3 regions of the Listeria sp. MAN/IMW/UF555 genome follow, and region 3 is predicted to be linked to each of the others. Evidence: predicted binding sites of a transcription regulator. Region 3 holds the regulator's gene; each other region holds the start of a gene.

Region 1 (10,769 bases), on a different contig from region 3:
CGGCAAAGTAATCATCAAAATAAAAGCGGAAGTCCAGTCTTGAAAAGCAATATAAACCCAAATCATCGCTGGAATAATAGCCATATTCATCATTTTAGGTAGAAACAGTTCTAAATAATTCCGGAAGTCAGCTACACCTTCCATTACCATCGTTACAACTTTCCCAGTTCCTTCCGCTCGTGCAAAACGCGGTCCAAGCGCGAACAAACTATCTAGTAATTCTTCTCGCATTGTCTTCGCAAGTTTTGCAGCATAGCGATAAACGATTTGTTTTTTCCATACGTTCAAAAAGTGACGCAAGAAATAGGCCCCTGCGAAGAGACCTATTTGTATTGTGACTGATTGAAATGGATGCTCGTGAAATAAGTCAGTAATCGCACGAGCTAAAGTTATCGCCATCACGATAATCGCAGCACCTTGAACAAGCGTGAAAACTGCGAGAATCGCCATTATTTTTTTAATTCCTTTGTAGTTCCTTAAATCTTTTCCCATTAATACGTCATTTTCTCCTTACTAGAAACGCGCTTACGGAAAACATAGTAGCTCCAAATTTGGTAACCAAGAACAAACGGCAATAGCGTAACGGCAACTATCGTCATCACACTTAGCGAATATTGTCCGGAAGCTGCATTTTCTATAGTTAAATCAAACGCACTGTTGATAGAGCTGATCATTACACGTGGGAATAGTGACACGAAAATCGTCGCAATCGTGAAGACAATTCCAAGTCCGCCGAATGTAAATGCTAAAATATCACGATCTTTCCAAATAAACAGGGCAGATAGCACGTACATAACGACTACAATTCCAATCATCAGTGGTACAAGTACAGGTCTAACTTGGAACATATCTGTATTGAAGTAAGCAAGTACAACGAAAATTACTAGAGCTGGTACAGTAATAAACCAAACACGTTTCGCCATACGACGAGCACGGTCTTGAATATCTTCTTCTGTACGTAAAGTAATAAATAGTAAGCCGTGAAGTAGGCACATAAGCGTAATCGTCACGCCACCCCATACGGAGAATACGGTAATGTAATCAAAGAAACCAGCATACATATCCATATCACTATTAATCGGCATACCTTGAATCAAACTAGCAAATAATACACCAAATAGAAATGGCGGTAAAATACTACCGAAGAAAATAACCCAATCCCACGTTTTTATCCAAAGCGGTGAATCTTTTTGACCGCGGAATTCAAAAGAAACCCCACGACCAATTAAAGCAAGTAATAAGAATACTAGTGGAATATAATACCCACTAAACATTGTTGCATACCAGTTTGGGAAAGCCGCGAAAATCGCGCCCCCTGCAGTTAATAGCCATACTTCATTTGCATCCCAGAACGGTCCAATCGTATTAACGAGCACGCGGCGTTCCAGTGCATTTCTAGCCATAAATCGTGTAGACATCCCAACACCAAAGTCAAAACCTTCAAGGAAGAAGAATCCAATGAATAAGATGGCGATTAATAGAAACCATAACTCATTTAGTGACAAAGCTTTCATCCCCCTTATCAAATGGATCTACGGAAATCTCTGCTTTTTCTGGTTTGTGTCCGTCTGGTCCTTTTTTAATTTCACGTATAAATAAGTAAACCAATAGAATGGCTAAAATCGTATAAATTGTCGAGAACGCAATTATCGAGAACAAAATTTGTCCTGATGAAACGTTTGGCGATACGGCATCAGCGGTTTTCATGTAACCGAAAACTACCCATGGTTGTCGCCCTATTTCTGTCATAATCCAACCCATGGAGTTCGCTAGGAACGGAAAGCCAATCATTGGAATCATGAAACGTAAATACCATTTTGCATTAACGAGTTTTTTCTTCCAAGCAAGCACGATACCGATTAACGCGAATAGAATCATTAACATACCTGCGCCAACCATGATACGGAAGCTCCAAAATGCTGTTTTAACTGGTGGGATGTAGTCACCTTCACCATATTTTTCTTCATATTGTTTTTGCAGCGTGTTCATACCTTCCACGCTACCAGTTAATGTTCCGTAAGATAAGAAACTTAGTGCGTATGGGACATTGACTTCCCATTCGTTTTTCTTCTCTTCCGGATTAATTTTGGCAATCATTGTCCACGGAGCTGGGTCAGCTGTATCTTCCCATATCCCTTCTGTTGCTGCCATTTTCATAGGTTGAGTTTTAACTAAGTATTGTGCTTGCGAGTGACCACTGAAAGCCACACCAAATCCACCTATTACCGCCATGACCATTGCAATTTGGAATGATCGTTTAAAGAAGGCGACATCTTGTTTTTTGAGCATCTTATACGCACTGACACCAGCAATGAAAAAGGCCCCAGTGGCAAATGCCCCGAATATAACGTGTGGGAATTCCACGAGCAGTTGTCCATTAGTAATAAGTTGCAAGAAATCATTCATTTCTGCGCGGCCGTTCTTAAATTCAAAACCAACCGGATGTTGCATAAATGAGTTTGCAGCTAAAATCCAGAAACTAGACATGATTGTTCCGATTGAAACAAGCCAAATACAAGCTAAATGAAGCTTTTTGCCAAGTTTGTCCCAACCAAAAATCCAAAGTCCGATAAACGTAGATTCCATAAAGAATGCAAGTAACGCTTCGATAGCAAGTGGTGCTCCGAATACGTCCCCAACAAATCTAGAGTAATCCGACCAGTTCATCCCAAACTGGAATTCTTGAATAATACCGGTTACGACACCGACCGCGAAGTTAATAAGGAATATGTGACCCCAAAACTTCGACATTTTTTTGTAAATTTCTTTCCCCTTCACGACATACAACGTCTCCATAAGAGCAACCATAAATACAAGTCCAATTGAAAGTGGTACAAATAAAAAATGGAAAATCGTTGTTGATGCGAATTGAAAACGGGCTAAAAATAGTTTATCCACCCTTTTCTCCTCCTTTTTATGCTTAAAATTGCTGTTTAGTCCCTTGCTTTTTTGCTTCTTTCTTAAAAACCTTGTGAAAAACCGCCCAAAGTGATGCGCCCAGTTGCTCTGTAATTCACAAAGCATAATAAAATAATATGTAATCCTTATTTTTCACGGGTTTAGGAACTAGTTAAGAAAGATTTTTACTTTATAATGAGTTCTATCTGGAGTATATTTTATCCTATTTTAAGGTAAATTTATTTAGTACTTTAGATGTTATTTTATTTTTGAGAGATTGTGATAAATTTCGCAATTATTAAGTGGCTGTAAATGTTGATAAGACTTATTGCTTTTTATTTCACAATAGAAATCGTAAAAGCATGATTTAGTATAATGAGTATTAAGACCTATTCTTTTTTTTACGTTTTCGCAATTCCCGGAAGAAACTTTTTAACATTGCGCTGCTTTCGGCTTCTAATAATCCAGCTTCTACTTTACACGTATGGTTAAATCGATCATCCTGTAATAAATTCATTAATGAGCCTGCTGTTCCGGCTTTTGGATCTTTTGCTCCGTAATAAACTTTGTCAATTCGCGAAAGTAAAATTGCTCCACTGCACATCGGACATGGTTCTAGCGTGACATATAGTTCTGCGCCACTAAGACGCCAAGAATTTTGGTGTTTACAAGCATCTTCAATTGCAAGTAACTCCGCATGAGTCACAGCATTCTGGGTAGTTTCGCGTAAATTATGTGCGCGACCAATAATTTCTCCATCTAAAACAACAACTGCACCAATTGGAACCTCTCCAATTTCCCGTGCCTTCTTCGCCTCCTCAAGCGCTTGTTGCATAAAGAAATCTTGTTCCATCTATGCACCTCATTTCTCAAAAATCACTCACTGCCATTTTATCATAGCTTGTATTAGATGTAAGAATAATCTGCTCAAATTTTCACAGGAATACTTTTAGTTGCTTTCATAAGGCATTTATATTACCATATATTAATACTAGGTACTAAAACAAAATTATCAAAATATACAATCTACTTGCAAAGGAGAATCATTATGAATTCAGAGAAATTAATTGCTCCAGAACTTTATAATATCACCGACGAGATTGCTAAATTTAGTTCTGAAAAAACTGCTTTAATTTGGAAAAACGAACACGATGAAACAAAAACTTGGAGTTACCGCCACTTGTTGGAACAAGCGAGCAAATTTGCTAACGTTGTAAAAGATGCTGGCGTGAAAAAAGGTGACCATGTCATTGTTATGACGCCTAGACTACTAGAAACTTATGCCATTTACATGGGCTTGTGGAAAGCTGGTGCCATAATTATCCCGGCATCCGAGCTTCTTAAAGCACATGACTTAGAATACCGCATCCGCCATGCTAACGTAAAAGCAATCGTTTCTTACAATGGAATGACCGCTGAATTTGATAAAATCGAAAATATTCCTTCTGTATCGAAAAAAATTATTGTTGGCGAAAAATTATCCGGCTGGGATCACTACGAAACACTAATGGAAACTGCATCGACTGAATTTGAACGCGTAGAAACGTCTCGCGATGACGCTTGCCTACTTGCATTTACTAGTGGAACTACTGGTAATCCTAAAGGTGTTGTACATATTCACGGTTGGGGTTACGCGCACATTCGTATCGCAGCTGATCATTGGTTAGACATTCATGAGGACGATATTGTTTGGGCTACAGCAGGTCCTGGTTGGCAAAAATGGGTTTGGTCTCCGTTCCTTTCTGTACTTGGAAAAGGTGCGACTGGCTTCATTTACAACGGTCGCTTCATTCCAGAAAAACAACTACATTTACTGGAAGAAGAAAAAATCAATGTGCTATGCTGTACACCAACAGAATATCGTTTAATGGCTAAAGTAAATAATTTACGCGAACATGATTTAAGTGCCCTTCGCAGTGCCGTATCAGCAGGAGAACCTTTAAACCGCGAAGTTATTCAAGTTTTCCAAGACAATTTTGATATTAAAGTGCGTGATGGTTATGGTCAAACGGAAAGTACATTATTGATTGGGACACTGGTTGATACGCCAATCCGCCCAGGTTCGATGGGTAAACCGATTATGCCAGAATACATGGCAATTATTGACGCTGAAGGAAATCCGGTAGGTGTCGGTGAAATTGGGGACATCGCAATGCGCAGAGACTTCCCAGCACTTTTCAAAGAGTATTATAAAGAACCAGAACGTTTGCAAAAAGCGATTCGTGGTGATTATTTTGTGTCTGGTGACCGTGCTATCCGCGATGAAGACAATTATTACTGGTTCCAAGGACGAAATGACGATATTATTATTAGCTCTGGCTACACGATTGGACCGTTCGAAGTAGAGGACGCGCTCACACATCACCCAGCCGTAAAAGAAGTCGCCGTTGTCGCAAGTCCTGACGAAATCCGCGGTACGGTCGTAAAAGCATTCATCGTCTTAAAAGATGGATACGAAGGCACGGAAGACCTTGTGCATGAATTACAAACATTTACGAAAGAACAAACGGCTCCATATAAGTACCCGCGCCGGATTGAGTTTGTTGAAGCGTTACCGAAAACTGATTCTGGTAAAATTCGTCGCGTTGAATTGCGTGATGCGGAGTTTGCTAGTGTGCATGGATAATCAAAAACCCAGCCTTCCTAAACAGAAGGTTGGGTTTTCTTTTAAATATTCAACTCACTCGCCGCTTCCTCGTCCAGCACCACTGTGAAAATAGGGTGTAATTGGAAAATCGAGCTTGGAATGTCTTCTGTTACTGGGCCTTGTAGTGCTTTTTTGATAATTGCTGCTTTTTTCTTGCCGTTTGCGAATAGGATGACTTCTTTTGCGTGCATGACGCTTTTTGGCCCCATTGTTACGTAATATTCTGGGACTTTTTCTGCGTCGCCGCCAACTTCTCCGAGCAAAATATCGAACATATCTGGGCGCGATTGGACGGAAACAAGTCGCGTTTCATCGCCGAATTTGGTTACACCAGGTAAGTTTCCGCAGAAGTGACCATCTTCACCAATCCCGATTAAAATCGCATCCAAGCCACCAACTTCCTTCAAATGCGCTTCATGTTCTGTATAGTTTTTCGTATCTAACATGTGAATTTGCTCTTCAGGAATGCCCGCCGGATCAAAATACATCGCTTTTAAATTACCAATAGTTACGCCATATTTTTCGTTTCCAATTGGAATTTCGTCAAAATTATAATAACTGACATTCTTCAGTGGCGCTTTATCTTTCAATTCTTCTACCATCAGTTCATACATTCGCTTCGGTGTCGAGCCTGCTGTGATTGCCAAATGAACCTTTTTGTCTTGATACATTTTCCCTAGAAGCAGTTGCATCGTTGTTTTACTCATATTTTCGTAATCTTTTTCCACAATAATTTTCATTTTTTTCACCTCTCGCTTTGAATTACCTTTATGATAAAGTGTATAGTAACTATAGAGTCAAGACGAAAGGGTGATAAATGTGGAACCGCTTTTTTCCATTGGGGAAATGGCAAAGAAAAGCCAACTCTCCATTCAACGACTGCGCTATTATGATAAAATTGGTCTTTTGGTCCCTGCTTTTACCGATCCGACTTCCGGGTATCGCTACTACAAAACGGCTCAAGAAGAACAACTTAACCTCATTCAAGCGTTGCAGTATATGGGGTTTTCCTTGCAAGAACTCAAACAATATCTCGACAAAAATACATCGGAAAGCTTACCCGATTTACTTATTAAATATCAACAAAAACTAATGGATGAAGAAGCTCGCATTGCCCGTAAAAAGTGGCTTATTGATCGTTATCAAGGTTTATTAAAACGGGAAACTGAAACGACACAGCTCCTAACAACTGCCCGACTTTTGCTTACAGAGACACTTCTAACACCTGTTCATGCGGATATTTTAAACGACCCAGATTTCCATCAAGAAGTTCAGAAAACTGTGAGTCGCCTCGGTCTTTCGAAAAGCTATCAGCAGTTTCCTGGTTTTTTTATGTTAGACGGGCAGGCTTATCTTTTCATTGAACTAGATCATTCTATTGGCGCACTTGGTGAACGGCGTTTGTTATCAAGCGAGCGGCAAGCTTTTGTCACGCCGCAAAACTGGGAAACTCCTCTAGAAAATGAAAATTACCTTTTACAAGAAACGGTGGCTTGGATTAACCAAGAGCTGGTTCACGGTTATTCCTATGAAACAAAATTGACTTTTGAATAGATATTTTAGAAAGATTGGTTATAATAGAAAGAAATAACGTGGAGGTGGGCGCCGTGGAAATCAAGCAAATCAAAGCAAAAGACACGCAAGATATTAGGCACCGGGTTCTTCGCCCAGAACAACCTGAGGAAAACGCAATTTACCCTAATGATGAAATGGAAGGTACTTTTCATTTAGGCGCTTTTGAAAAGGATGTTTTACTTGGAGTTGCGAGTTTTTATCCGGAAAAATCAGCCATTATTAATAATCCTGCTCAGTACCGAATTCGCGGTGTGGCAACAGAACGACGGATGCGCTTAAAAGGCCTCGGCACAGCATTACTTGCAGAAGGTGAAGCGGAAATTTGGAAGCACGGCGCAGATATTATTTGGTGCAATGCGCGGATTGTCGCTGTTGGTTTTTATGAAAAACATGGCTATCGTAAAGTTGGCAAATCGTTTGTCATTCCTGGCATTGGCGAACACTACTTAATGACAAAATTGAATCCAAATGAAAAAGTGGACCAAGATAGCTAATATCTCGGTCCACTGCTTTTTATAGTTTAGAATAAGGTTGCGTATGAATCATCCAGGAAATTCCGTACTCATCGACGAATTGCCCCATTTTCCCGCCCCAAAATTGCTCTTCAAATGGTAAAGTTACTGTCACTCTTCCCGATGAACTTACTTTTTCAAAGAAAGCATCTGCATCTGCTACAGCCACAGGGTCTTCACTGTTAGAATCGAGCATAATCGAGATTTGGTTGGATGGTTTTACTTCTTTGCCGAATGAATCTGAACAAAATAAATTTGCCCCAAGGACGGTAAAGCCACCGTGAACTGTTGTGTTCTCTAGGTTTTCTTTTGCTAGACCAAACATTTCGCTTTGTTCCTCACTTACTGGAAGCCTTGAAATATTCGTTGCTCCGAACACTTCTTCATAATATCCTAAAGCCTCTTTTGCATTTTCAAAAGCCAAATACGGGTACATTTTTGCCATAAAAATCGCTCCTTTGTTTTTGAGACACTAGTTAGAAAATACCCAATTCATTTTACCTTAAACTATCTCGGGATTTTTAAAAATTCGGCGCCATGTTTTGCTCATAATCACAAGACAGACGGTGAACGCGCCTAAATCTGCTAATGGGAAAGCATACCAAATGCCATCTAAACCGAAGAACTGCGGTAAAATAAGTAAAAGTGGTACTAAACAGATGATTTGGCGCATTAAGGAAATGATAAAGGAAATCCGTGCTCGACCAAGCGCTTGATATAGCCCTCCGCAGACAATTTGGAAACCAATTGTTGGCGCAGCTAGAAGCATAAATCTAACAGCATTTGTTCCTTGTGCAATCAATTCTGGGTCATTAGAGAAAATTCGTACGAGCATTCCTGGGAAAATTTCTACCAAGCCCCAAGCAATTAGTGACATGACAGTTGCTGCAATCATTGATACTTTGACAGCTTTCATTACACGTTCGAATTGTCTCGATCCGTAGTTGAAGCCAACGATTGGTTGCATCCCTTGTGTTACACCATTGATCGGCATAATTACGAAAGAAGCAATTCGGTTGGCAATTCCGTAAACCGCAATCGCCATTGTTCCGCCATAAATATTAAGCATCCAGTTTACCGCAACCGTTACGATACTCCCTGCGGACATCATAATAAATGACGGGAACCCGATTGCCATAATCCGGCGAATCAGTGGGAAATCCATTCGGAATGAGAACCCTTTTAAAGATAAAGTACTTTTTCCTGATAAAAAGTAAATCAAGAGCCAAATCGCGCCAACAGCCTGCGCAATAACGGTTGCAAGCGCTGAACCACGAACGCCCATACCGAATCCCATAATGAAAATCGGGTTTAAAATCATATTTAAAATAGCGGAAATAATCATGGTTAACATCGCTGTTTTCGCATTACCTTCTGAGCGAACGATATTATTCATCGCCATCGCAAAGGTTTGGAACACTGCGCCTAACAAAATAAGCGATAAGAAATCACTGGCAATATCATGAATATCTGCCGGTGCTCCAAAAAGCGTAATAAGCGGATCTAAAAAAATAAAGGTTACAATTGCAATAAAAATGCTGGAAATAAGTACTAACCAAATAACTTGATGGAATACTTTATCCGCATGTTTTTGTTCCCCAGCACCGAGCGAGCGGGAAATAATCGACGCGCCACCAATCCCAAACATCGCTGCCATCGCCATCAGTATCATTTGAACGGGAAAAGCAATTGAAAGTGCTGCAACCCCTGACGGACCAACGCCATATGACACGAAAATCGTATCAACAATATTATACATTCCCATAACAAACATACCGATAAATGCCGGAATCGACAAACGCGCCATGAGTGATGGAATACTATCTTCACCTAATCGTTTACTCTGTTCTTTCATTCGACCTCTCCTCCTTCAACTGCCATAATCGCATTATCAGAAAGTCGTCCTATCAAATGCATTAAGTCATCTTTTTCTTCTTCGCTAAACCCTGCCGTTAAAAGTGCAGACCATTCAGCTGTAACTTCTTCAATTAATTCTCGCATTTTAAATCCTGTTTCAGTCACGAAAATCCGTTGAATACGTCTATCTCTTGTATCCATTTCTCGGCGAATCATCCCAAGATCTTCAAGGCGCTTTATATGGCGCGTCACACTGGCTTTATCCACCATAAACCTTTTTGCCATTGATTCTTGAGAAATACCATCTTCTTTATAAAGCGTCCACAAATACCGCAATTGACCTATATTAAGACCAGTTTCAAGTAACTTTTTATTTTTAAAAGTGCTTTCCGAACGATGAATAATTGCGATGGCTTTCGCTAAACTTTCGTGTCTATCTGCCATTTATCCGACTCCTCATAAAAAAATCCACCACATAATTAGTTGCGGCGTCAACCATTATAGTATAGCAGTAATTTGGTTGACTGCGCAACCTTTTTATTTCCCGGGCAATAATTTGACTTCCTATCTTTCTTTTGTAAAAATAAAGAGTAGAGAAGGGGTGCTATCCACTGTGCAGATTAAAATATTAAAAAATAGATATCCCAATATAGTCGTTTCAAAAAATCCAATAAAATCAACTACAGATACGTTTTCTTTTTTCGAGGAACCGTATTATTTTACTATCCCCAAAAGTGACCTTTCAGAAGAAGAAGCGGCGTTACTACATACGTTATTTCCTGAACCTTTACCCACATTTACAAAAGAATCTACTCAGTTTTGGTTCGATTTATTATTTGGAAATGAAGCCGTCACGATTACGAATGAAAAAGAAACTTACCGGATAACACAGTTTCATATTAAAACTACTACTACCAAAAGCATGTTGCAAGAATGGCAAAAAGCGCTACTCAGTTTCTTTAGTCCGGATGCTGAACTAATTATATTTTCGGCGAGTTATGGTGTGATTATTGAAAAGTCCACCGGTTCACTCCTCGGGGAAGAAGAACTTATTGCCGTTGCCGGTACCCTTGAAAATGATTTTTATATTCAATCTACTTTCTTTATGGGGCTCTTCCACCCGTTAAATGCTAAATTACGTGGCTTATTTGCAGAGGAACGTACCATTTTTGACCATAATAATCGTGAAGTTGTCCAAACCGTCGCTTCCGAAAGTTTAAAAGTCATCGCGCTAAGAATGAAAGAAAGTTTAATTACGAGTGAACTCAACAACCTTTTCC
Region 2 (10,769 bases), on a different contig from region 3:
GATTTAATCACGATATTTTAAGTTAATGAATTTCACTTGGATGTATTCTTCCATTCCATAATGACCATTTTCGCGGCCAAATCCTGAATGTTTCACACCACCAAATGGAGTTTCTGGATTGGATATAGCGATTTCGTTTGCACCAACCATACCATACTCTAGAGCTGCACCGACTTTTTCAACGCGTGCTAAATCTTTTGTATAGAAATAAGATGCTAGACCGAATTCGCTATCATTCGCCATTTCAATTGCTTCATCTTCATTTTTAAAAACGATAAGTGGAATTACGGGGCCGAATGTTTCTTCATAAAAGATGTCCATTTCACGAGTGACGTTATCTAAAACAGTTGGTTTATAGAAATTACCTTTGTCGTAGTCAGAGCCAGTTAAACGTTCGCCACCAGTTAGGACTTTGGCGCCTTTATCTGTCGCGTTTTTAAGTTGTTTGTCGATTTTGTCGATGGCATCTTCGCGAATAAGCGGACCAACATTTACGTCGTCTAAACCGTTACCGACTTTTAGTTTTTCTACTTTAGCGACTAATGTTTTAGTGAATTTTTCTTTGATTTCTTTTGCGACAAAGATGCGGTTTGGTGATACACATACTTGACCATTGTTACGGAATTTTGCTGCGATTAAATCATCTACTGCAGCTTCAAGGTTAGCATCCGCAAATACGATAAATGGTGCGTGCCCCCCAAGCTCAAGCGAGATTTTCTTCAAGGTGTCAGCAGATTGTTTGAATAGTGTTTGGCCGACTTTTGTCGAGCCTGTAAACGTTAATTTGCGGACATCATCACTATCTGTTAAAGTTTCACCAATTTCTTTCGAGCTTCCCATGACGATATTAGCAACGCCTTTTGGTAAGCCAGCTTCTTCAAAAATTTCAAAGATAGCTAAAGCCGAAAGCGGGGTATCTCCAGATGGTTTTAACACGATGGTATTACCTGTAGCTAGCGCTGGTGCGAGTTTTCGTGTCACCATTCCACCCGGGAAATTCCACGGAGTAATTGCTGCTACTACGCCAATTGGTTGTTTTTTAACGATAAACGCGTGGTTGTTTGGTGCTGGGATTGTTTCGCCGTATAGTCTTCTTGCTTCTTCAGCCGCGAATCGGAAGTTTTCCGCGCCGGTTAAGACTTCTCCTTTTGATTCTTTTAGTGGTTTACCTTGTTCTAAGGTCATAATTTTTGCTAAAGTATCTGCTCGTTCTTCCATTAAATCAGCAATATTATGCAAGAGTTTAACACGGTCAGCTAGTTCCATTTTCGCCCAATCAGGAAAAGCATCTTTTGCAGCTTTAATCGCTTGTTTTGTTTCTTTTGGTCCTGCTTGAGCAATTTTCGCGATGACCTCGCCGTTTGCTGGATTTACAATATCTTTTGTTTCTTTATTATCGCCATCTATCCATTTTCCATTAATAAATAATTTGGTTTGAACTTTTGGTAAGCTTGTTTCTTTAATACTCAAAAATACCACTCCTTAGTAAATTTTTCTGTCCGAATCTATCGTTGCTTATAATAGTGTTTTCCACAAATCGAAAAATTTAATCAGGATTTTCTTCTTAAACCCAGAAAATGGCTTATAAGAAAACTTACTCCATCCCAGCATGATGGGCACGAGCGACTTTCTAAAAAACTTTAATTTTTTTCAAAAAAAACTAGCTGCAACGGGTGCAACTAGCTTTTTATAATTAATTTTCTTCAATTGGTTGATGTATTTCTTCTTTTACTTTTTTCGGTGCGTTTTTCTTATATGCAAGGAAATAGAAAAGGCTGACAAAAACTGCTCCGCCGACTACGTTTCCGAGGTATACTGGGATGACGTTCCAAATAAAATCTGCCCATGAATAGTATCCAGCGAAAATTGCGGCTGGGATAATAAACATATTGGCGACAACGTGCTGAAATCCGATAGCTACAAAAGCCATGACGGGGAACCAAATACCGAGGATTTTTCCAGCAAAGTCTTTAGCCGCGTAACAAAGCCACACAGCAATTCCAACAAACCAGTTACACCCGATACCTGAAACGAAAGCAACCCAGAAAGGATCGTTAATTTTTGCTCCAGCTGTTGCAAGTGTTTTGGGTAAAAAATCTCCTTCTGTTAAGCCAACGAAATGCCCGAAGAAGTATGCGACGAAAAAGGCGCCGACTAAGTTCATGACGGACACAATCGCCCAGTTTCTAAGTAATTGTTGGAAGGAAATCTTTTTGTCATACCAAGCAATCGCTACCGCCATCATGTTGCCAGTGATTAATTCTCCTCCACCGAGTAAAATGCACACAAGCCCAACTGGAAAAAGGCTCGCACCAATAAGCGTTGCAAAACTGCCCCATTCGTGAGGCATTGTTCCTACTGCGCGTATGTATAATAAGTAACCAAGAGAAATAAAGGCGCCACCCAAAAAGCCTAGTAAAACGAGCGTTAATATACTCGAATTTGCTTTTTGCGTCCCTTTTTCAATCGTAATCTCTGTTACTTCCTGCGGGCTATAATATCCCACATGAATCCCTTCCTTCTTGTTAAAATAATCACAAAATTGCGTTCTTATTATAGCATAATCAAAAACAGCTTGCTAGTATAAAAAAGCCCGGCACAAAAGTCCCGGGCTCGCGTTTTACGTATGGAGTTCTTTTACAACAGGTATCCTAATTTCAATATCCGCACTTTCTTCACCGTTTTTCGCATAAATTTCTAATTTAAATGGTAATGGATCAAAAACTGGATTGTTGGCAGTAATATACGGTTTGTACTCTTTTTCCTGTATTGCCCGAGCTATTTCCTCGTAACTTTCTAGTATATCCGTCTCTGCTATATGTTCCGCGACAAAATAAGTATGTGCTGGAACTTCAATCCATTCAAGTGGTTCTTTTAAATGAGCGTACTTTTGCTCAACTGGGATGACAGCGTAATGCGTTATACCATCTTCTATATTATGGACGGAAATACCATAGACCTCTTTTAGTTCTGAAAAATCATCTAATTCTTGCGCAAATTTGAGCATTTCTTTAAAAGCTGTTTTAATTCCGGTATGAAATGCTTCTGTTTTTAATCCTTCGTGAACAAGCGCAATCCCCGTGAAACCTTCCCATTCTTCTAATCGTCCTTGTCTAATCGCCATGATTAACACTCCTTTTAAAAAGAATATTACGGCAGAAGATTCATAGATGATTTTAGTTTTTTATCCGCATAACACATGATAAATACCCTACTAAACTTTACTTAAAACAAGATACTAATGAAAATAATCGCTGCAATAATAAAAACAAAAGTGAGCCATGCAACAGGACGAGCAGTGTTGATCGTCCAGCCAATGCCAAAACGTTTTTCAACAAATAAAGCAGGATCATTCCTGTTAAAATAGATTACTCCAGCTTTCCAAAACGCATCATCATCACGAATTGGTTTATTCACATTATCTGGTTCGTTAGCAAATTTTAGCCTACTTCCACCTTGTCCTACTTTTACAGCAAGGAGTACTGTTCCAAGTAATATTAAGATGATAGAAATACTCATGGTAATCATCATAATTTCAGGCGAGAGTGAAAGTAAAATAACTACTTGCATTACGAGAAAATCAATAACCAGAATAACGCACATAATCAACATTGCTTTACTAGAAATTTGTCTAAACAGCATATTCCGTTTTAATGAATCTGCCGGGTTTTCATTTTCCACCGTTTGTTTGCTTCTCGCAATAACGAAATTAATAAATATAAATAAAGCAATCATCCCTAATTGTAGCATTGGTAAAAGTAAAGCCGCTCTCACCGATTTTTGAACGGTGTCAGTCACAACTCCGTTCATATCAAAATGGACTGGAAAAGCCTCTGGTGCAATTGGATAGAACACTGCTGTAATGGCAAGTGTGATAATAAAAATAAGTAATGGCACTACAAACCAAGTATACGAAATAACCATTTTCCTGCGATGAAAACTAGTATCTACCATGATAATCGAATTGGTTGAAATTTCACCAGACTCGATTTTTTCTCTTTTCCACTGTAATGTTGTGTGATGAAAACGATAGTAAATAATGAAAGAAACAATTAATTGACCGAACATGGATATAATAAAGATTCCTGCTTGGAGATTTTCACTCCAATGGAAACCTTGAATTAACGCAATTCCAATGATAGCAACTAATACAGTCCACAAAATCACTTGACCAACATATTGTTTTTTAAGTTGGGTTAGTTCTGCATTTCGATTAGCCCGTTCGCCCACATTTACCCCGAAACATTCGGATTTACGTATTACAAATGGCGTAATTGCTTGCAGTGAAATAATAGCAATACTCACAAAAATATAAATGATAATTTCCATAACTACTCCACTCCCCGCCCTTTTATTTCGTCAAAAATAGCTTTACTAATTTCTAGCCACTCTTCCTCACTCACGCTACGCACAATCGATTCTGCAATTAATGGTCTTAGTTTTGTTTGCAGCTTAGTGAAAAATAGTTGATCTGCTTTCGCCACGCCATCTGGATGTATAACTACTCCTTTTTGGCGGTGTATTTGAATAAATCCTTCTTGCTTTAAAATTTGGTATGCTTTATTTACGGTATGAAAATTAATACCAATATCCGCACCAAGACTTCGCACGGAAGGAAGTTTATCTCCCGGTAAAAGTTCCCGTTTTGCCATGCCTTCAATAATTTGATTACATATTTGTGTATAAATCGGCTCGTCTGATTGTAAGTCAATCGCGAGTAACATACAAACACCTCTTCTCTAACTGTTATACATATTGTATAACACATATATTTTTAAGTCAACATCATAAATTCAGTGGCTATTTAAAGCAGTTAATGGTACTATAAAATTTAACAATAAGGTTTATAGAAAGAAGGGGATCATTTGAAATTTTCACGTTTCAGGGATAGTAAATTGTTTTTTTGGACTATTGAAATTTTAGCAGTTGTGGCAGTTTTATTTATTCTGTTGCAGATGAAGTACATATTTTCACCAATCGGTATAATCGTTTCCACTTTATTTATGCCAATTCTAGTAGCAGGATTTTTATTCTATTTATTCAATCCGCTAGTTTTATTTTTAGAAAAGAGAAAAGTTCCACGACTTTTAAGTGTTATTTTGATTTTTATCGCGTTTATCGCGCTTGTTGTTCTAGCTGTAATGCAACTCGGTCCAACACTTGCTGACCAAGTAGCCGAACTTGCAAAAGCAATACCAGGTTACTGGCAAGATTTTGAAAAATGGCTACAAAGTCTCTCAAATAATTCTGCATTAAAAGATATTGATATGAAACAAGAACTTTCAAAACTCAACATTTCCTTACCGAAAATTATGTCTGTGGTAGTTGATGGGGTAGCTTCTAGTTTTGGCGCGATTATCTCGTTTGTTTCTGGTTTCGTTATGATTCTTGTAACAGTTCCATTTATCGTCTTTTATATGTTTAAAGATGGTCATAAATTCGTTGAGTCTTCTGGCAAATTTTTCCCAGCAGGCATTCGTACTGAAGCAAAACAAATTATTAAAGAAATGAACAAAACAATTTCTACTTATATTAGTTCTCAAGCGATTGATTGTATGTTTGTTGGTTTGTTTACTTTTATTGGTTACTTAATTATTGGTCAACCATATGCGCTTCTGTTTGGATTTATTGCAGGTGCAACGAACATTATTCCTTATCTTGGACCATTCCTTGGAGCAGCTCCCGCGGTTATCGTGGCGCTATTCACTTCTCCAGTTCAGGCTTTACTCGTAATTGTTGTCGTTACTATCGTTCAACAAATTGACTCTAACTTACTTTCTCCATATATTATGGGTAAATCATTATCAATTCACCCGCTCACTATTATCATCATCTTGATTGTTGCAGGTAATTTAGCAGGAATTTTTGGAATGATCTTAGGTGTTCCACTTTACGCGGTAGTAAAAACAATTATCGTCAATGTGAATCGGTTAATTAAATTAAGGCGAGGACAGCTGGCAATTGATAATAATCCACCTGGGTCTAATCCGCCGACAGAATAAAAAAACGAGCTTTGGGAAACTAGTTCCTAAAGCTCGTTTTTTCTATGCTTTTTTAAAATGAGAAGTATCGTTTAAACGTTCTAATTTGAATAAACCATTTTCATAAGCTAAAACAGTAACACTCGCATTGTCTAGAATGACTGATTCGTCCATGGATGGTTCTAGTTCGTGGACAATGTTGCGAATGGTATTTCCGTGAGCGACGATAAGAACATTCCCGCCTGTTTCACGGTGCCGATTAATGACATGTAAGAAACCTTGTTCTACCCGCGTCCAGAATGTCATAAAATCTTCCGCATCACCAGTTGGGTCAGCGGCTTTCGTGCCATTCATCGTTTCTCGAACATCTGCGTTTTTGAATAATTCGTCTTGATTTGCGTAGCCCATGTGATGAGCGATTTCGTTCCAAGCTACATCGCCTTTTTCACCTTCATAGGAACCGAAGAATGTTTCCCGAAATTCGCTTAGTGGTTCAAGAGTTAGACCGAATGCATGTTTATTTTCTTTTAGTAAGTGTCCTGCTGTTGCGATTGTACGGTGTAAGTCACTTGAATAGGCTGCGACGAATTCCGTTTCGGCAAGTCCGCGACCACTTTCTTTTACAACTTCAATTCCTTCTGGTGTAAGCGGCGTATCAGCCCAGCCCTGCATACGTAGATTTTTGTTTAAATATGTTTGACCATGTCTTACAAAATAAAGTGATAATTTTTTTCCCATTACGTACTTCCTCCTCCATCGTTGTTTTCTATTTCATTGTAACAAATTCTTCAGATCCTGTTGGGTGGATAGCAACTGTATTATCAAAATCAGCTTTTGTTGCTCCCATGTTAATAGCAACGGCGAATCCTTGAATCATTTCATCCACTCCGTAACCAATACCGTGCAGGCCGATTACGCGTTCTGTCTTCCCTTCACAAATCAATTTCATCCGGCAAGGCTCGCGGTGGTCTGTAATAGCTGTATACATCGACGTAAAGCTAGACGTATATACTTTAATATTTTCTTTGCCATATTTTTCAATAGCTTCTGGTTCTGTTAAGCCAACTGTACCAATAGCTGGATGGCTAAAGACAACAGTTGGAATATTTTCATAGGTTAAATGAGCATCTTTTTTATTATTGAAAAGGCGTTCTGAAAGACGACGACCAGCAGCAATCGCAACTGGAGTCAATTCGTAATGCCCCGTTACATCGCCAACCGCATAAATCCCGTCTACATTAGTATTTTGGAATTTATCTACCGCAATATGTCCGCTATCTACAAGTTCAACGCCCGCTTTTTCGATTTGAAGCCCTTTGATAACCGGTTTACGTCCGATTGCCCAGATTAAAGTATCCACTGTTTCCGTACGACCATCTTCTAAAAAGATAGTTAAACTACCATCCGAGTTTTTTTCCACTTTTTGAGGAACGGCATGTTTATGCAAAGTCATGTCAGATTGCTCGATAAGCTCAGTCAATGTATCTGTTAAAATCGGGTCAAAATTACGCAGAGGAGCATGTTTACGTACAAAAAGATGCGTATCTGATCCAAATTGCTGTAATACGCCGGCTAATTCAACAGCGATATAACCCGCGCCAACAACCGCCACTTTTTTAGGAAGTTCTTTTAACGCAAAAAAGCCGTCTGAAGTAATGCCATATTCTGCGCCAGGGATGGAAGGAAGTGCTGGTTCGCCGCCCGTCGCAATTAAAATATGATCCGCTGTCACTAATTCACCATTCACTCGTAACGTTTTTTCATCGACAAATTCGGCGTAACCTTTGATCCATTCAACTTTATTGTTATCAAGTCCATTTTTGTAGGAACCACGAATTCGTTCAATGTAAGCTTCTCGGTTTTCTACTAATTTTTGGAAGTTAAAGCTTGAATCCACTTGGTAACCATAAGCATCTGCGTATAAATCCATTGCTTCTTTGATTTGTGCGCCGTACCACATTACTTTTTTAGGAACGCAGCCAACATTTACACAAGTACCACCTAAAAATTTTGGTTCAATTAATGCACACTTTGCCCCGTGCATTGCCGCGCGGTTAATAGAAGCAATCCCGCCACTACCGCCACCAATCGCAATATAATCATAATGCTTCTCCATACAAAATCTCTCCTAACATTTCTTCGTTTTCGTTTTTATAAATACGCTTCGCCCCGCATAATCGCGAGAACCCGCGGATTTGGTAAGTAACGTTTAATCACTTGAAGTTTTTCATAGGTGTCGGTATCTCCTAAATGTTCAGCAATACCCATAGCAACGGCGCTACTTCGACTGACTCCAGCATGACAATGGACTACGATTTGCGTGAAATCTGGATGTTCATCCACAAAATCATAAATCAAGTCACGATGAACCTCATTAAATAGCTTCATCTCGGCCTGCTCTTTGTCACTTAATCCCCAGTAATCGTCTTCTTCGTTAATATCGTTAAAATGAACGGGCAAAATAGCTTCAAAAAGTGCTTCGTGTTTGAGTGGCTGATACGTTGCGCCAACATCCGCAATACGAATAAGTAAAGTATGTTCTGAGCGCGGCTTAAATTGAACCGCTACTACTTCTGGTACGGCAATTATCCGTAATTCAAATGGATCAAAATCAATTTGGCGCCTTTCTTTGTTAATATAATTCGCCATCCTGCATGTCCCCTTTTCCAGTGCAACAAGGTTATCCTTCGCCTTATTCCTCCTCTATTCTATCACGGTTCCACACTTTTACATAAAGAAGCAGTTTCAAACGCAAAAATAACCAAATAAAATTATCTGGTTACTTTTTTCCTTGGCGGTAAAGATCTTTTGTTTTGTATCCTTGACTCAAAATATCGACCATTTCTACGCGTCTTTTTTCTTGAGTGGCTGGTTGTTTGGCAGAATAAATATAACGCGCCCAAACACGCTGGTATCCTGTCGCTAAATTATTGTAAAAAGCTTGTAAATCGCCTTTATCTGCTAAAAATTCTGCGACAAGCGGTACATAATCGGCATATTCATCTGCGGAAGGATTATTTTTCTTTACGCCCTTCGCTTTTAGTTTTGCTGCTTCTTTTAGACCAACAACCGTGTATGTTTCATCAAGCGCAACCATTCGCGTGAATTTGAGGGTGCTACCATCGACGTAACCTTCTTCATCGGTTTTAAGCGCCGGCATGAGTTCATCGCGGTGTACATATGTAGCGAATTTTTTATTGCCTTTTTTCGGATAAGCGAAAAATAAATAACCATTCGCGGAAAGTTTTTTAGTAGCAATGACTTCTTTCGTAAAAGACACCAATTCTTCTAGCGTTTCAACAAAATCGAAAATTAAGTCATATTGCTTATTTGCTAGTTTTTCTTCGTAATTCGCTAGATTTCGAAAATAATCAGCGCCAACTGGTTGATTTAGGATGACTGCTTCTTTGTACTTAGTCAGTTGTAATTTTTCTACTATTGTCTTCTCTGCCATATTCCAGCACCTCGTTTGTATAGTTTGGTTTCAGTATATAGCCTTCCCTCCAAGTAATCAAGCCAAACTAAATGTAAAAAAATAGACCGAGCAATGGGGCCCGGTCTACTAATCATTTTATTTAAAAACAACAATCTCGTTAATTTCAAAAAAGAAGTATTCTTTAGATATTTTGATAAAAAACAAATACTATATTTATACTTATCCACTTTCATTTAGTTTTATCAACTATGCAACTTTATGCTTTTTTATTAAGTGTAATAAAAAAGTAGTTTCACTATAGCAACTACAATATTACTGGCAAATAAATGTACATTTTTACTCAAGTATTCTCTATTTTCTACTTTCTTAGATACACAATTCAAAGCTTTTATTTTGAGTAACCGCTCTTAATGTTCACTCATATTCAAGTGTATAGATTCATCTCATTCTCTCTAACTTTCTTTTCTTTAATAATTCAAATATTTCACGGTCTCTAGAATTATTGATTTCTTCTGGAGGTCCTCTAAATACTTCAATGCTTTCTTCCACTATATATTTTGAAGAAATAGAATACCAGTCCTTTTGTTGACTGTTATTTTTTTGAAAAATATCAATACATCTTTCATGTATTTTGATACAACACTTTTTATATTTTTTTCTACTTCCACAAAGACATAAATCATTTCGCTTAACTTTCCCTTCGTACTTGTCTTTATATTCACTAAAACTAGCCAAATAATCTTTGCTAAATTTTTCTTCTGAACTATAAAATTCTATTTCCTTTTTATTTGTATTTATAGATATATCTCCACTTTGAAATACCACCATACTACGTTCAGGGAGTCTTATACCTTGCTCTTTAGCTTTATTTTGTTCCAAAGGTAATTCTTTCTTGCAAACTGACTTGGAATAAGAATTTTTTAAGATAGTTACGTTTATCTCATGCGTTTGCTCTTCTGTAAGTATACAATATGATTTAGGTTTGACATACTTAGGTTTATTTCCATCATAAAAACACAAGTAGAATTTTGAAGATATAGGTATTAAAATCATTGTGTCCTTAAATCCAATCTGGCGATTAGACATATTGGAAAATTTATTTTTAAATTTCAAAGATACTGTACTAAAAAATTGATCACTCATACAAAACATTTCAGTTTCATCAACAAGTATTGAAATTTCATATCCTTTTAGTATAGTATTTGTAAGTTCAGCTGGATACACGTTACCAACCAGATTCTTTATCAGTCTTTCAATTCTTTCACTTTTGGGATTATCACTATATGCTGAATACTCTTCCAGTAGTGCACCACTACGCAAATATAGCAACACATAAAACATCATTAATTCAT
Region 3 (10,769 bases):
TAATGCAGAGCAATCAATTAGTTTTACTGTGAAAACAAAAGCGGAGAAATTTGTTCCAATAGCAGATTTCCCAACCAAAGACCAACTTATATCGAGCGAAGAATTAAATAAAATTATTACTGAAGTTACCATGAAAATGTACGGTGGAATGGATTTAACTGGAACAGGTTATTAATTCATCCGAAAGACGCAGCGACTTAGGTTGTTGCGTTTTTTTGATTTTTATTTTGGCGCGGCTTTGTGGTATGATATGTAGAGAAAATGATGGACGGGTGAGGTAATGGAATTCGAATTAATAATGACAAATGAAAGAGAGACAAGGCTTCTCGCAAAACAACTCGGTGAACAATTAGCAGCCGGAGATGTGATTTTACTTGAAGGCGATCTCGGCGCGGGGAAAACTACTTTTACAAAAGGTCTTGGGGAAGGCCTTTTAATTCCGCAAATGATTAAAAGCCCGACATTTACGATTATCCGCGAATATAAAAAAGGGCGCTTGCCACTTTATCATATGGATGTATACCGCTTGGAGGATGCTTCAACTGATGAGCTCGGTTTGGAAGAATATTTCTACGGAGCGGGTGTGAGTGTGGTTGAATGGGCGCAGTTTGTTCGGGAGGATTTACCGGAAGAATACTTGGAAATTAAGCTTTTTCATATAGATGAGAATACGCGCAAGATGATAGTGAAGCCAGTTGGAGAACGATATGAGCAACTGGCGATGGAGGTTTTTGGGAAATGATGCTTGGAATGGATACGTCTTCAGATACGATGACGATAGCACTTTTTAATGAAGGTGTTGTTCTTGGTGAATATACGACGAATTTGAAAAAAAATCATAGCGTGCGATTACTTCCGGCGATTGCTGCTTTAATGGAAGAATGTGCCGTAAAACCAACTGATATAGAAAAAATCGCTGTTGCTAAAGGTCCCGGTTCTTATACAGGGCTTCGGATTGGTGTAACCGTTGCGAAAACAATGGCGTGGGATGCTGGAATTCCAATTGTCGGGATTTCTTCCTTAGCACTTTTAGCAGAAAATGGTTTATACTTCCTTGGAAAAGTCGTTGCTTTGATGGATGCTCGTCGTATGAATGTGTATGCGGGTGTTTATCGTGCAAGTGACGGTGTAATGAAAAACGTTGTAGCCGATAGCCACATTGCGCTTACTGATTTACTTGAACAATTAACGGCGGAGAAGGAAGCGATTTTATTTGTTGGCACGTTAACGGAGCAAATTCGCCTTACTGTGACGGAAGTTTTAGGGGAACGAGCGGTATTTGGTCAAGCTGATTATACTTATGCGCGGGCCAGCTCGCTTGTAAAACTGGCGGAAAACTTGGACGGTGAACCAGCAGACAATTTTGTTCCAGATTATTTAAAACTGGCAGAAGCGGAAAGCAAATGGTTGGAATCGAGGGGTTCTGAGTGAGTTTGGACGCGGCCTTAGTATTTCGAGAGGCAACTGTTGCGGATTTAAAAAGTATTATGAATGTAGAAAATGCTGCATTTACAGTACCTTGGACAGAAGCGGCTTTTCGAAATGAATTTATTATTAATCAATATGCCTACTATTTACTTGCGACTTATAAGGATCAAGTTGTCGGGTACGCGGGTGTATGGCTGGTGCTAGATGAAGGGCACATTACGAATATTGCGATTCATCCCGATTTTCAAGGTAATCACTACGGCGAGGCACTTTTACGGGAAATGATTCGTGTTGCAAAAGAGCGCGGTGTTGTTCGGATGACATTAGAAGTTCGCGTTTCAAACGATGTAGCACAAGGGCTTTACAAGAAATTAGGATTTCAAGACGGCGCCATTCGGAAAAACTATTATCCGGATACGAAAGAAGATGCGCTAGTGATGTGGGTGGACTTATGAAAAAAAATACATTAATTCTTGGGATAGAATCGAGCTGTGATGAAACAGCTGCTTCTGTTGTGAAAAATGGTTGTGAAATAGTATCTAGCGTTGTGGCTTCGCAAATTGAAAGTCATAAGCGATTCGGTGGTGTGGTTCCAGAAATTGCATCTCGTCATCATGTGGAACAAATTACGCTTGTGATTGAAGAAGCTTTAAAACAAGCCAATGTAACGATGGATGATTTAGACGGGGTGGCGGTAACTGAAGGACCTGGTTTAGTCGGTGCACTTCTAATTGGCGTCAATGCTGCAAAAACACTTGCTTTTATGCATAATTTGCCTTTAGTTGGTGTGCATCATATTGCTGGACATATTTATGCGAATCGCTTTGAAACAGAATTTCAATTTCCGCTTTTATCGTTAGTTGTCAGTGGTGGGCATACAGAACTTGTTTTAATGAAAGCAGATAATGAATTTGAAATTATCGGGGAAACAAGAGATGATGCGGCCGGCGAAGCATACGATAAAGTGGCGCGTACACTTGGTTTAGCTTATCCAGGTGGTGTTCAAATTGATAAACTTGCAAAAGATGGTGAAGACACGTTCCATTTTCCGCGGGCGATGATGGATGATGGTTCGTTTGACTTTAGTTTTAGCGGGTTGAAATCTTCTTTTATTAATACGTTGCATAATTTAAGACAGCGCGGGGAAGAACCAAATCCTAATGATATGGCAGCTAGTTTTCAAGCTAGTGTAGTCGATGTTTTAGTAAGTAAGACGATTCGCGCAGCTAAACAACATGGCGTGAAACAATTGCTTCTTGCTGGAGGAGTGGCGGCAAATCAAGGTTTGAGAGAGCGACTTATTCAAGAAGTAAAATTAGAACTTCCGGATACCGAGCTGATTATTCCGCCGTTATCGTTATGTGGTGATAATGCGGCTATGATTGCCGCTGCAGGGACAGTGAGTTTCTTACAAGGAAAACGAAGCAATTATGATATGAATGCAAATCCAGGTTTATTGCTGGAAGACATTTAAAAAAGCATGCGGAGTTAAATTCCGCATGCCCGGGACTGCAAGCAAAGTAATTTCTCACTTTGCTTGCAGTCTTTTTTTACATTGTTTTACTTAAAAATTGTCGTACTTTTTCTTCGTAAGTTTCTGGCTCAACAGTGAATGCTTGACCATGTTCAGCGCCTTTTACAACCCATTTTTCCTTGTAGCTTTTGGTGGCGTCATATAGTTCTTCTACCATAGAAGTAGGGACAAATGCATCTGAATCACCGTGAATATAGAAAATAGGTAAATCAGTTTCAGCTACGGCATTAATCGCACTTGCTTCACTGAAAAAGAAACCTTCTTTTACTTTATTGATAAGGCTAGCTGTTGGAATAATTGGGAATTTTGGTAAATGAAACATGGTTTTTAATTGATAAGATAGTTCGGCGTCCATGGAAGTATAGCCGCAATCCGCGATAATACTTTTTACTTGTTTCGGCAGCTTTTCGGCACTGGTCATGAGGACGGTGGAACTCCCCATGGAAACACCGTGAAGGACAATTTCTGTATCATCGCCATTTTTATCAAGTACTTGGTTTGTCCACTGAACATAATCTTTACGTTCTGGCCAACCAAAGCCTATATTTTTCCCTTCACTTTCGCCGTGTGCTCTTGCGTCAGGCATTAATACATTGTAGCCGAATTTTTGATTATACATCCTCGCTAGACCAGCCATTTCGACTTTGCCGCTTTTCCCTCGATAACCATGTGCCAAAATAATGGTTGTATTGGAAGGTGAGGGTGCTTCTAAATAATTAGCGACTAGTTTCAAGCCATCTGCTGAGGTTTCTGTCCATTTTGTTAGACGTTGTTGCTCCATCCAAGCGGTATTTTCTTGGCGATTTTTCTTCGCAAGTTTGGCTGTTTCTGTAGTTTGATCTGCAGTCGGTTTATCATTCATACTTGAATTATCACGAGATAGCGCATAGCTATATAAGTAAAAACTTGCGCAAATACTAATAATTACAAGTAACCCAACGATAATTGAACCAGAAATAATTAAAATCTTTTTCATTGTTAGCTCCTTTTTTTATGTAGATTACATAGATTCTAGTTCTTCGCTTACTTTTTCCCATTCCTCCATCAATTTTTCACCACGTGCTTTTACCACATCAAGTTCCTGCGTAATTTCAAAAGCTTTCTCATGGTCTTGAAAAATTTCCGGTTTGGTTAATTGAAGTTCTAGTTCGGCGATTTTTTCATCTGTTTCTTCCATAGACTTTTCTACTTCTTCTAGTTTGCGTTTTCTTTGACGAAGTAGTTTTTGCTGTTCTTTTTCTTCTTGATAATTTAGTTTTCTAACCGAGGCAGTTGCTTCGACAGGTTCCCCTTTTTTACGACGATCTTCTGCATCAAGGCGCGCTAGTTCTTTTGCTTCGGCGATTTTTTCCTGATAATAATCATAATCGCCAAGAAAAACGGTCGCTTTTTCTGGGGCTAGTTCTACTACTTTTGAAGCGATGCGATTAATAAAGTAACGGTCATGAGAAACAAATAGAATCGTTCCTTCAAAATCGATCAAAGCAGCTTCTAAAACTTCTTTACTTTCAATGTCTAAATGGTTGGTAGGTTCATCGAGAATTAGCACGTTGGCTTCAAGTAAAGTAAGTTTTGCAAGAGCGAGTCTGGCTTTTTCACCGCCACTAAGGGATTGAACGTTTTTTAGGACGTCATCATCTGAAAATAAGAAATTACCCAGTGTTGTTCGAACGTTCACTTCATTTAATTCTGGATAATCATCCCAAAGTTCCATCAAAACAGTTTTGTTGGATGTTAGTTTTGCTTGTTCTTGGTCATAGTAACCGATTTTGACACCTGCTCCAAAATGAAATTCACCGCTAAGAGCTGGAATATCACGAATAAGCGTTTTAAGAAGGGTAGATTTACCGATTCCGTTTGGACCAACGAGCGCTAGACTATCTTGACGTTTCATTTCGAACGTTAGATTGGAAGCAATGCGCTTGTCTTTGGCGTAACCAATACTTAATTCATCTACCATTAAAACATCTTTACCAGTTTGCTTTTCAAATTGGAAGCCGAAATGAGCAGATTTTTCGTCGCCTTGAGGTCGAGCGAGTACATCCATTTTTTCTAATTGTTTTCTTCTGCTCTGAGCTCGCTTAGTTGTAGAAGCGCGAACGATATTTCTAGCGACAAAATCTTCTAGCTTGGAAATTTGTTTTTGTTGTTTATCGAATTCTTTCCACATTTGTTCAAGTTTAGCTTGTTTTTGACTAACAAATGAACTGTAATTTCCTTTGTAGTGATCAATTCTTGTGCGGCTAATTTCGTATACTTGGTTAACGACTTTATCTAGGAAATAGCGGTCATGAGAAACGATAAGTAAAGAACCATGATAGTTTTGCAAATAGGTTTCTAACCATGCTAGTGTTTCAATGTCTAAATGGTTTGTCGGTTCATCGAGAACAAGAATATCCTGTTTCGCGAGTAATAACTTAGCCAGTGCAAGTCTTGTTTTTTGCCCACCGCTGAGTGAGGCGATTTCTACTTCATAATCTTCTGGATAAAAGCGTAAACCGTTTAAAACGGAACGGATTTCTGCTTCATACGTATACCCACCAACTTCTTTAAAAGTATGTTGCAAGGTATCGTAATCGGTCATCAATGCTTGATATTTTTCCGGATTATTATAAAGCTCAGGTTCCCCAAGACGAAGCTCCATTTTGCGTAAATCTGCTTCCATTTTTCTAAGTGAATCAAAAACACTTAACATTTCATCCCAAATTGTTTTCGTGGATTCAAGGCCAGTATTTTGAGCCAAATAGCCAATTTCGACACTTTTAGGTTTAGAAATTGTTCCGCCGTCATAACTCATTTTTCCAGCGATAATTTTAAGTAAAGTAGATTTACCAGCGCCATTTCGACCAACTAGGGCAATTCGGTCGCCTGTTTTTACTTCTAATTTAATATTATCTAAAATAACTTCTGCACCGAAGAATTTAGAAATTTGCTGAACTTGTAATAATATCATAATCTCTCTCCTCGAACGTTCTCCTTACTAGTTTATCTTAAAAGCCAAGTAATCGCAATGAGAGAAGAAGGGCTTCACGTATAAGGTAGATTGTGAAAACACTCGCATTATTTGTGATTTTAGCGTAGAATGGAAAAGAAGGAAAACACTAGATATTTTGCGGGACAAACTATTGCTTGAAAATCATGAGCAAAAAGTTTGTGCATTCCTTGTGAAATGTTTATAGTATATAAGCAAGCATGTGAAAGGAAGTACAGTTCACAAAAGCTTCAACTTCAGAAAAAATTTAAAAGAAGAAGGGACAGAAGGCATGATGGAGGAAACAACAAAAATTCCACAAGCGACAGCAAAACGCTTACCATTATATCATCGTTACTTGAAATACCTAGATGAATCAGGTAAGGAACGAGTATCATCTGCGGAATTAAGTGAAGCGGTGAAAGTTGATTCAGCGACTATTCGACGTGATTTTTCGTACTTTGGCGCATTAGGTAAGAAAGGATACGGGTATAACGTTTCTTACATACTCGACTTTTTCAGTAAAACACTTAGTCAGGACAAACAGACAAATGTTGCACTAATCGGTGTAGGTAACCTAGGTACAGCATTATTACATTATAATTTCATGAAAAACAATAATATCAAAATCGTTGCTGCATTTGATGTAGACCCAGCGAAAGTTGGTAGTGTTCAACAAGACATTCCAATTTATCACTTAAATGATATGGAAGAAATTGTTCGTGAAAATGGTGTGGAAGTAGTTATTCTGACAGTTCCAGCTGATGAAGCGCAAGTAACTGTAGATCGTTTAATTGAAGCAGATGTTAAAGGTATTCTAAACTTTACGCCAGCTCGTATTAGCGTTCCAAAACAAGTTCGTGTGCACCATATCGATCTTACAACGGAATTACAAACGTTAATCTATTTCCTGGAAAACTATCCAGCGAAAACAGAATAAAAAAACCTGTAGAAGGTAAGCAACACTTACTTTCTACAGGTTTTTTTTACGTCTTTTAAGCCCAGTGATAATAAGGCCAATACCAATACCAAAATCAATTAACATCATGAGTATAAGTATATAGGCAACAAGATCATAACCATATTCAGCCACTCGAACAATAACAAAATAGACAAATACAAGACCAAGCGCAAAATAAAGAAAACTTTGCTTTATTAATGAATTTTTCATATTATCCTCCAATGATTCCAAGACTCACGAGCAAAACAATGGTATTCATTAAAATATGTGCGCCCATCGAAACAGCAATTCGTTTCGTTTTCGTATAAAGAAAACAAAGAATTAATCCGATGACAAAATAAGTAAGTAAAAAGGAAATATCCCCGTGAAGTAGCCCAAAGAAGAGCGAACTAATAACTGCCGCCACATGAATGTTCATCACATTACTCAGCCCACCAAAAACCACTTTTCTAAAAACAAGCTCTTCTAAAATTGGCCCGAGAACTGAAATGAAAATCAAGAAAATCGGCGCAGATCTAGTTAAATCAACAAGTAATTCTGTGTTTGCCGATTCACCAATATTCCCAGAAATTAGCGTTAGAATAATGCTACAAATAAATTGTGCTACGTATAACCCAATCACTCCACCAATAATCCACACAATACTCAGAAATGGCGTAGTTTTTTCACCGAGTTCGATTTTATTTTCTTTTGGTTTTCTATAAAGCATTGGAATAATAATGGCGAGTGATAATAAATTAGAAAAAATCGACCATGTAATTACCCCATAAGTTTGAGCATCCGCTGTAGAAATCGAAGTCATACTAAGTAAAATATGTTGAACAACGGGAATCCCAATAGATGCAGAAAATAGTAATAATAAATAAACTAATACAATCGTAATATAACGTTTAGCCAAAAAATACGCATCCCTTCTAAAAACAAGCTCCAGCTAAATGCTTAAAAATAGCGGAAATAGCTCTTCTTATTGTACTAGTTATCACGCTTTACCGCAAATAAGAATTCTTTAATTTTTAAACGTTTTTGCTTGCAATTTTTATTTAGTTTGGTATCATAATAACTGTATTAGCACTCTAATGTGTCGAGTGCTAAAATGAAAAATGTAATTATATCAGAGGAGGTCATTTACATTGTTAAAACCATTAGGAGATCGTGTTGTAATTGAAGTACTTGAAGCAGAGGAAAAAACAGCGAGTGGGATTGTATTACCAGACTCTGCCAAAGAAAAACCGCAATCAGGGAAAATTGTTGCAGTCGGTTCAGGTCGTGTGCTAGATAACGGCACAAAAGAACCACTTGAAGTTGCAGAAGGTGACACGGTTATCTTCGCAAAATACTCTGGAACAGAAGTGACGTATGAAGGAACTGACTATCTGATTTTACGTGAAAGTGATATTTTAGCAATTACTAAATAATAAAAAAAGAAATAATCGGAGGGAAATATAAAATGGCAAAAGATATTAAATTTAGTGAAGATGCTCGTCGTGCCATGTTACGTGGTGTCGACCAACTAGCAAACGCAGTAAAAGTAACGCTTGGCCCAAAAGGTCGTAATGTTGTTTTAGAAAAAAAATTCGGTTCTCCGTTAATTACAAATGATGGTGTAACGATTGCAAAAGAAATCGAATTAGAAGACCCATTTGAAAACATGGGCGCAAAACTTGTATCTGAAGTTGCTTCTAAAACCAATGATGTTGCTGGGGACGGAACTACAACTGCTACCGTTTTAGCGCAAGCAATGATTCAAGAAGGCTTGAAAAACGTAACAGCTGGAGCAAATCCAGTAGGCGTACGTCGTGGTATCGAAAAAGCCGTAGCAACTGCTATTGAAGAATTAAAAGCTATCTCTAAACCAATTGAAAGCAAAGAGTCTATCGCTCAAGTTGCTGCTATTTCTTCTGGTGATGAAGAAGTTGGTAAATTAATCGCAGAAGCAATGGAACGTGTTGGTAACGATGGCGTTATTACTATTGAAGAATCCAAAGGCTTTGCAACAGAATTAGACGTAGTAGAAGGTATGCAATTTGACCGTGGCTACACTAGCCCTTACATGGTAACTGATTCCGACAAAATGGAAGCAGTCCTTGAAAAACCATACATTTTAATTACAGATAAAAAAATCAACAACATCCAAGAAATCTTACCAGTTTTAGAACAAGTTGTTCAACAAGGTCGTCCAATGCTAATTATCGCGGAAGATGTTGAAGGAGAAGCTCAAGCAACTCTAGTACTAAACAAACTTCGCGGAACATTTAACGTAGTTGCAGTGAAAGCTCCTGGTTTCGGTGACCGCCGTAAAGCAATGCTAGAAGATATTGCTGTTTTAACTGGTGGACAAGTCATCACAGAAGACCTAGGTTTAGAGCTGAAAACAGCAACAGTTGATCAACTTGGAACAGCTAACAAAGTAGTTGTAACAAAAGATGATACAACAATCGTAGAAGGAGCAGGCGATTCCACACAAATCAGCGCTCGCGTAAACCAAATCCGTGCGCAAATGGAAGAAACTACTTCTGAATTTGATAGAGAAAAATTACAAGAACGCTTAGCAAAACTTGCAGGTGGAGTAGCTGTTGTTAAAGTCGGAGCTGCAACTGAAACAGAGCTAAAAGAACGTAAATTACGTATTGAAGATGCCCTTAACTCTACTCGTGCAGCAGTAGAAGAAGGTATCGTAGCTGGTGGTGGTACTGCCCTTGTAAGTATTTACAATAAAGTAGCAGCACTAGAAGCAGAAGGCGATGTAGAAACAGGTATCAACATCGTGCTTCGTTCCCTAGAAGAACCAGTTCGTCAAATCGCGCATAACGCTGGACTTGAAGGTTCCGTTATCGTAGAACGCTTGAAACACGAAGCAGTTGGCGTTGGTTTCAACGCAGCTAATGGCGAATGGGTAAACATGATTGACGCTGGTATTGTCGATCCAACAAAAGTTACTCGTTCCGCATTACAAAACGCTTCATCTGTTGCTGCTCTTCTATTAACTACAGAAGCTGTTGTAGCAGATCAACCAGATGAAAACGGTCCAGCAGCAGGCCCAGATATGGGAATGGGCGGCATGGGCGGTATGATGTAATTCATATCAACCGAACAATAAAAAGATCTCTGAATTTTTTCAGGGGTCTTTTTTTGTATTAAATAGAAGTCAGCTGCCACATTTTTATAACAACAAACCAAAACTTGTCACGGGGCATACAATTTTGGGACCTAAAAAGTAATCAGTTCTCTCCTAACCATTGTTATAATAAAAGAAAAGGAGATGCACTTGCTATGAGAGAAAATTCCATTATTGGTCGAATTATTGCATTTTGTGCGATTTGCTTTGCATTTTTTAATCCGAAAACGGTGACTTATTGGCTTGGAGTACGCGCGGAATCTGGGCCGGCTTGGTATCTTACAACAGTTGTCGCATGCGGAATTGCTGTTTTCGTACTGATCGATTTAATCAAAAAAATAAAACGAAGAAAAGCGGCAGAATGATAATTTTCGTGGTATACTACTAGAAAAACGACTAGGAGAACGCCATGAACTGGACACGTATAAGTAGTATTTTAATAGTTGGTTTTACAGCATTTGGAGCAATTTATGGGGGATTATCGATGGTTTTTAAGCCTAGTGGTAGTCTTTTATCACTTTCAACCGGATTGCTTGATGGTTCACCGTTTGTCGATTATTTAATCCCAGGCATATTTTTATTCATATTTGTTGGGTTATTCCATTTAGCAGCACTAATTTATTTACTAAAAAAATTACCACGAACAAAAGAAGTCATGTTTGCAGCCGCCGCCGTACTCGCAGTCTGGATGGTTGTTCAAATACTCATTATCGGTTATGTATTTATTTTACAAATTATCTTTTTAGTAGTCGCTGTGGTG

Evidence for each region. Region 3 encodes Rex, which represses fermentation and respiration genes when NADH is low (regulators of the CRP and FNR family bind a similar motif). Its sites were predicted from a motif close to TTGTGAAATATTTCACAA; they were not measured.
Region 1: the regulator Rex is predicted to act here: its motif matches at 3,176-3,193, upstream of AC4PG8_RS11480 (cytochrome ubiquinol oxidase subunit I).
Region 2: the regulator Rex is predicted to act here: its motif matches at 2,523-2,540, upstream of AC4PG8_RS03720 (formate/nitrite transporter family protein).

Annotation. Positions count from the first base shown of each region.
Region 1 is NZ_JBZWZS010000003.1:343,384-354,152, reverse strand. Features, by position in the region: gene cydD (thiol reductant ABC exporter subunit CydD) at 1-492, opposite strand, end outside; gene cydB (cytochrome d ubiquinol oxidase subunit II) at 492-1,505, opposite strand; gene AC4PG8_RS11480 (cytochrome ubiquinol oxidase subunit I) at 1,492-2,898, opposite strand; gene tadA (tRNA adenosine(34) deaminase TadA) at 3,281-3,751, opposite strand; gene mbcS (acyl-CoA synthetase MbcS) at 3,947-5,524, shown strand; gene AC4PG8_RS11465 (glucosamine-6-phosphate deaminase) at 5,566-6,285, opposite strand; gene AC4PG8_RS11460 (MerR family transcriptional regulator) at 6,365-7,099, shown strand; gene AC4PG8_RS11455 (GNAT family N-acetyltransferase) at 7,153-7,614, shown strand; gene AC4PG8_RS11450 (VOC family protein) at 7,634-8,077, opposite strand; gene AC4PG8_RS11445 (MATE family efflux transporter) at 8,135-9,487, opposite strand; gene AC4PG8_RS11440 (MarR family winged helix-turn-helix transcriptional regulator) at 9,484-9,933, opposite strand; gene AC4PG8_RS11435 (helix-turn-helix domain-containing protein) at 10,103-10,769, shown strand, end outside.
Region 2 is NZ_JBZWZS010000001.1:739,648-750,416, forward strand. Features, by position in the region: gene AC4PG8_RS03715 (NAD-dependent succinate-semialdehyde dehydrogenase) at 4-1,470, opposite strand; gene AC4PG8_RS03720 (formate/nitrite transporter family protein) at 1,694-2,506, opposite strand; gene AC4PG8_RS03725 (effector binding domain-containing protein) at 2,621-3,124, opposite strand; gene AC4PG8_RS03730 (DUF1648 domain-containing protein) at 3,226-4,329, opposite strand; gene AC4PG8_RS03735 (GntR family transcriptional regulator) at 4,332-4,724, opposite strand; gene AC4PG8_RS03740 (AI-2E family transporter) at 4,866-6,002, shown strand; gene AC4PG8_RS03745 (histidine phosphatase family protein) at 6,045-6,719, opposite strand; gene gorA (glutathione-disulfide reductase) at 6,748-8,097, opposite strand; gene AC4PG8_RS03755 (tyrosine phosphatase family protein) at 8,133-8,630, opposite strand; gene AC4PG8_RS03760 (YdeI/OmpD-associated family protein) at 8,761-9,435, opposite strand; gene AC4PG8_RS03765 (DUF4238 domain-containing protein) at 9,856-10,769, opposite strand, start outside.
Region 3 is NZ_JBZWZS010000002.1:290,997-301,765, reverse strand. Features, by position in the region: gene AC4PG8_RS08620 (Lmo2079 family surface lipoprotein) at 1-175, shown strand, start outside; gene tsaE (tRNA (adenosine(37)-N6)-threonylcarbamoyltransferase complex ATPase subunit type 1 TsaE) at 281-742, shown strand; gene tsaB (tRNA (adenosine(37)-N6)-threonylcarbamoyltransferase complex dimerization subunit type 1 TsaB) at 739-1,431, shown strand; gene rimI (ribosomal protein S18-alanine N-acetyltransferase) at 1,428-1,883, shown strand; gene tsaD (tRNA (adenosine(37)-N6)-threonylcarbamoyltransferase complex transferase subunit TsaD) at 1,880-2,902, shown strand; gene AC4PG8_RS08595 (alpha/beta hydrolase) at 2,979-3,938, opposite strand; gene AC4PG8_RS08590 (ABC-F family ATP-binding cassette domain-containing protein) at 3,963-5,915, opposite strand; gene AC4PG8_RS08585 (redox-sensing transcriptional repressor Rex) at 6,226-6,873, shown strand; partial or broken gene AC4PG8_RS08580 (DUF4305 domain-containing protein) at 6,900-7,104, opposite strand; gene AC4PG8_RS08575 (CPBP family intramembrane glutamic endopeptidase) at 7,106-7,792, opposite strand; gene groES (co-chaperone GroES) at 8,025-8,309, shown strand; gene groL (chaperonin GroEL) at 8,342-9,970, shown strand; gene AC4PG8_RS08560 (hypothetical protein) at 10,165-10,374, shown strand; gene AC4PG8_RS08555 (hypothetical protein) at 10,419-10,769, shown strand, end outside.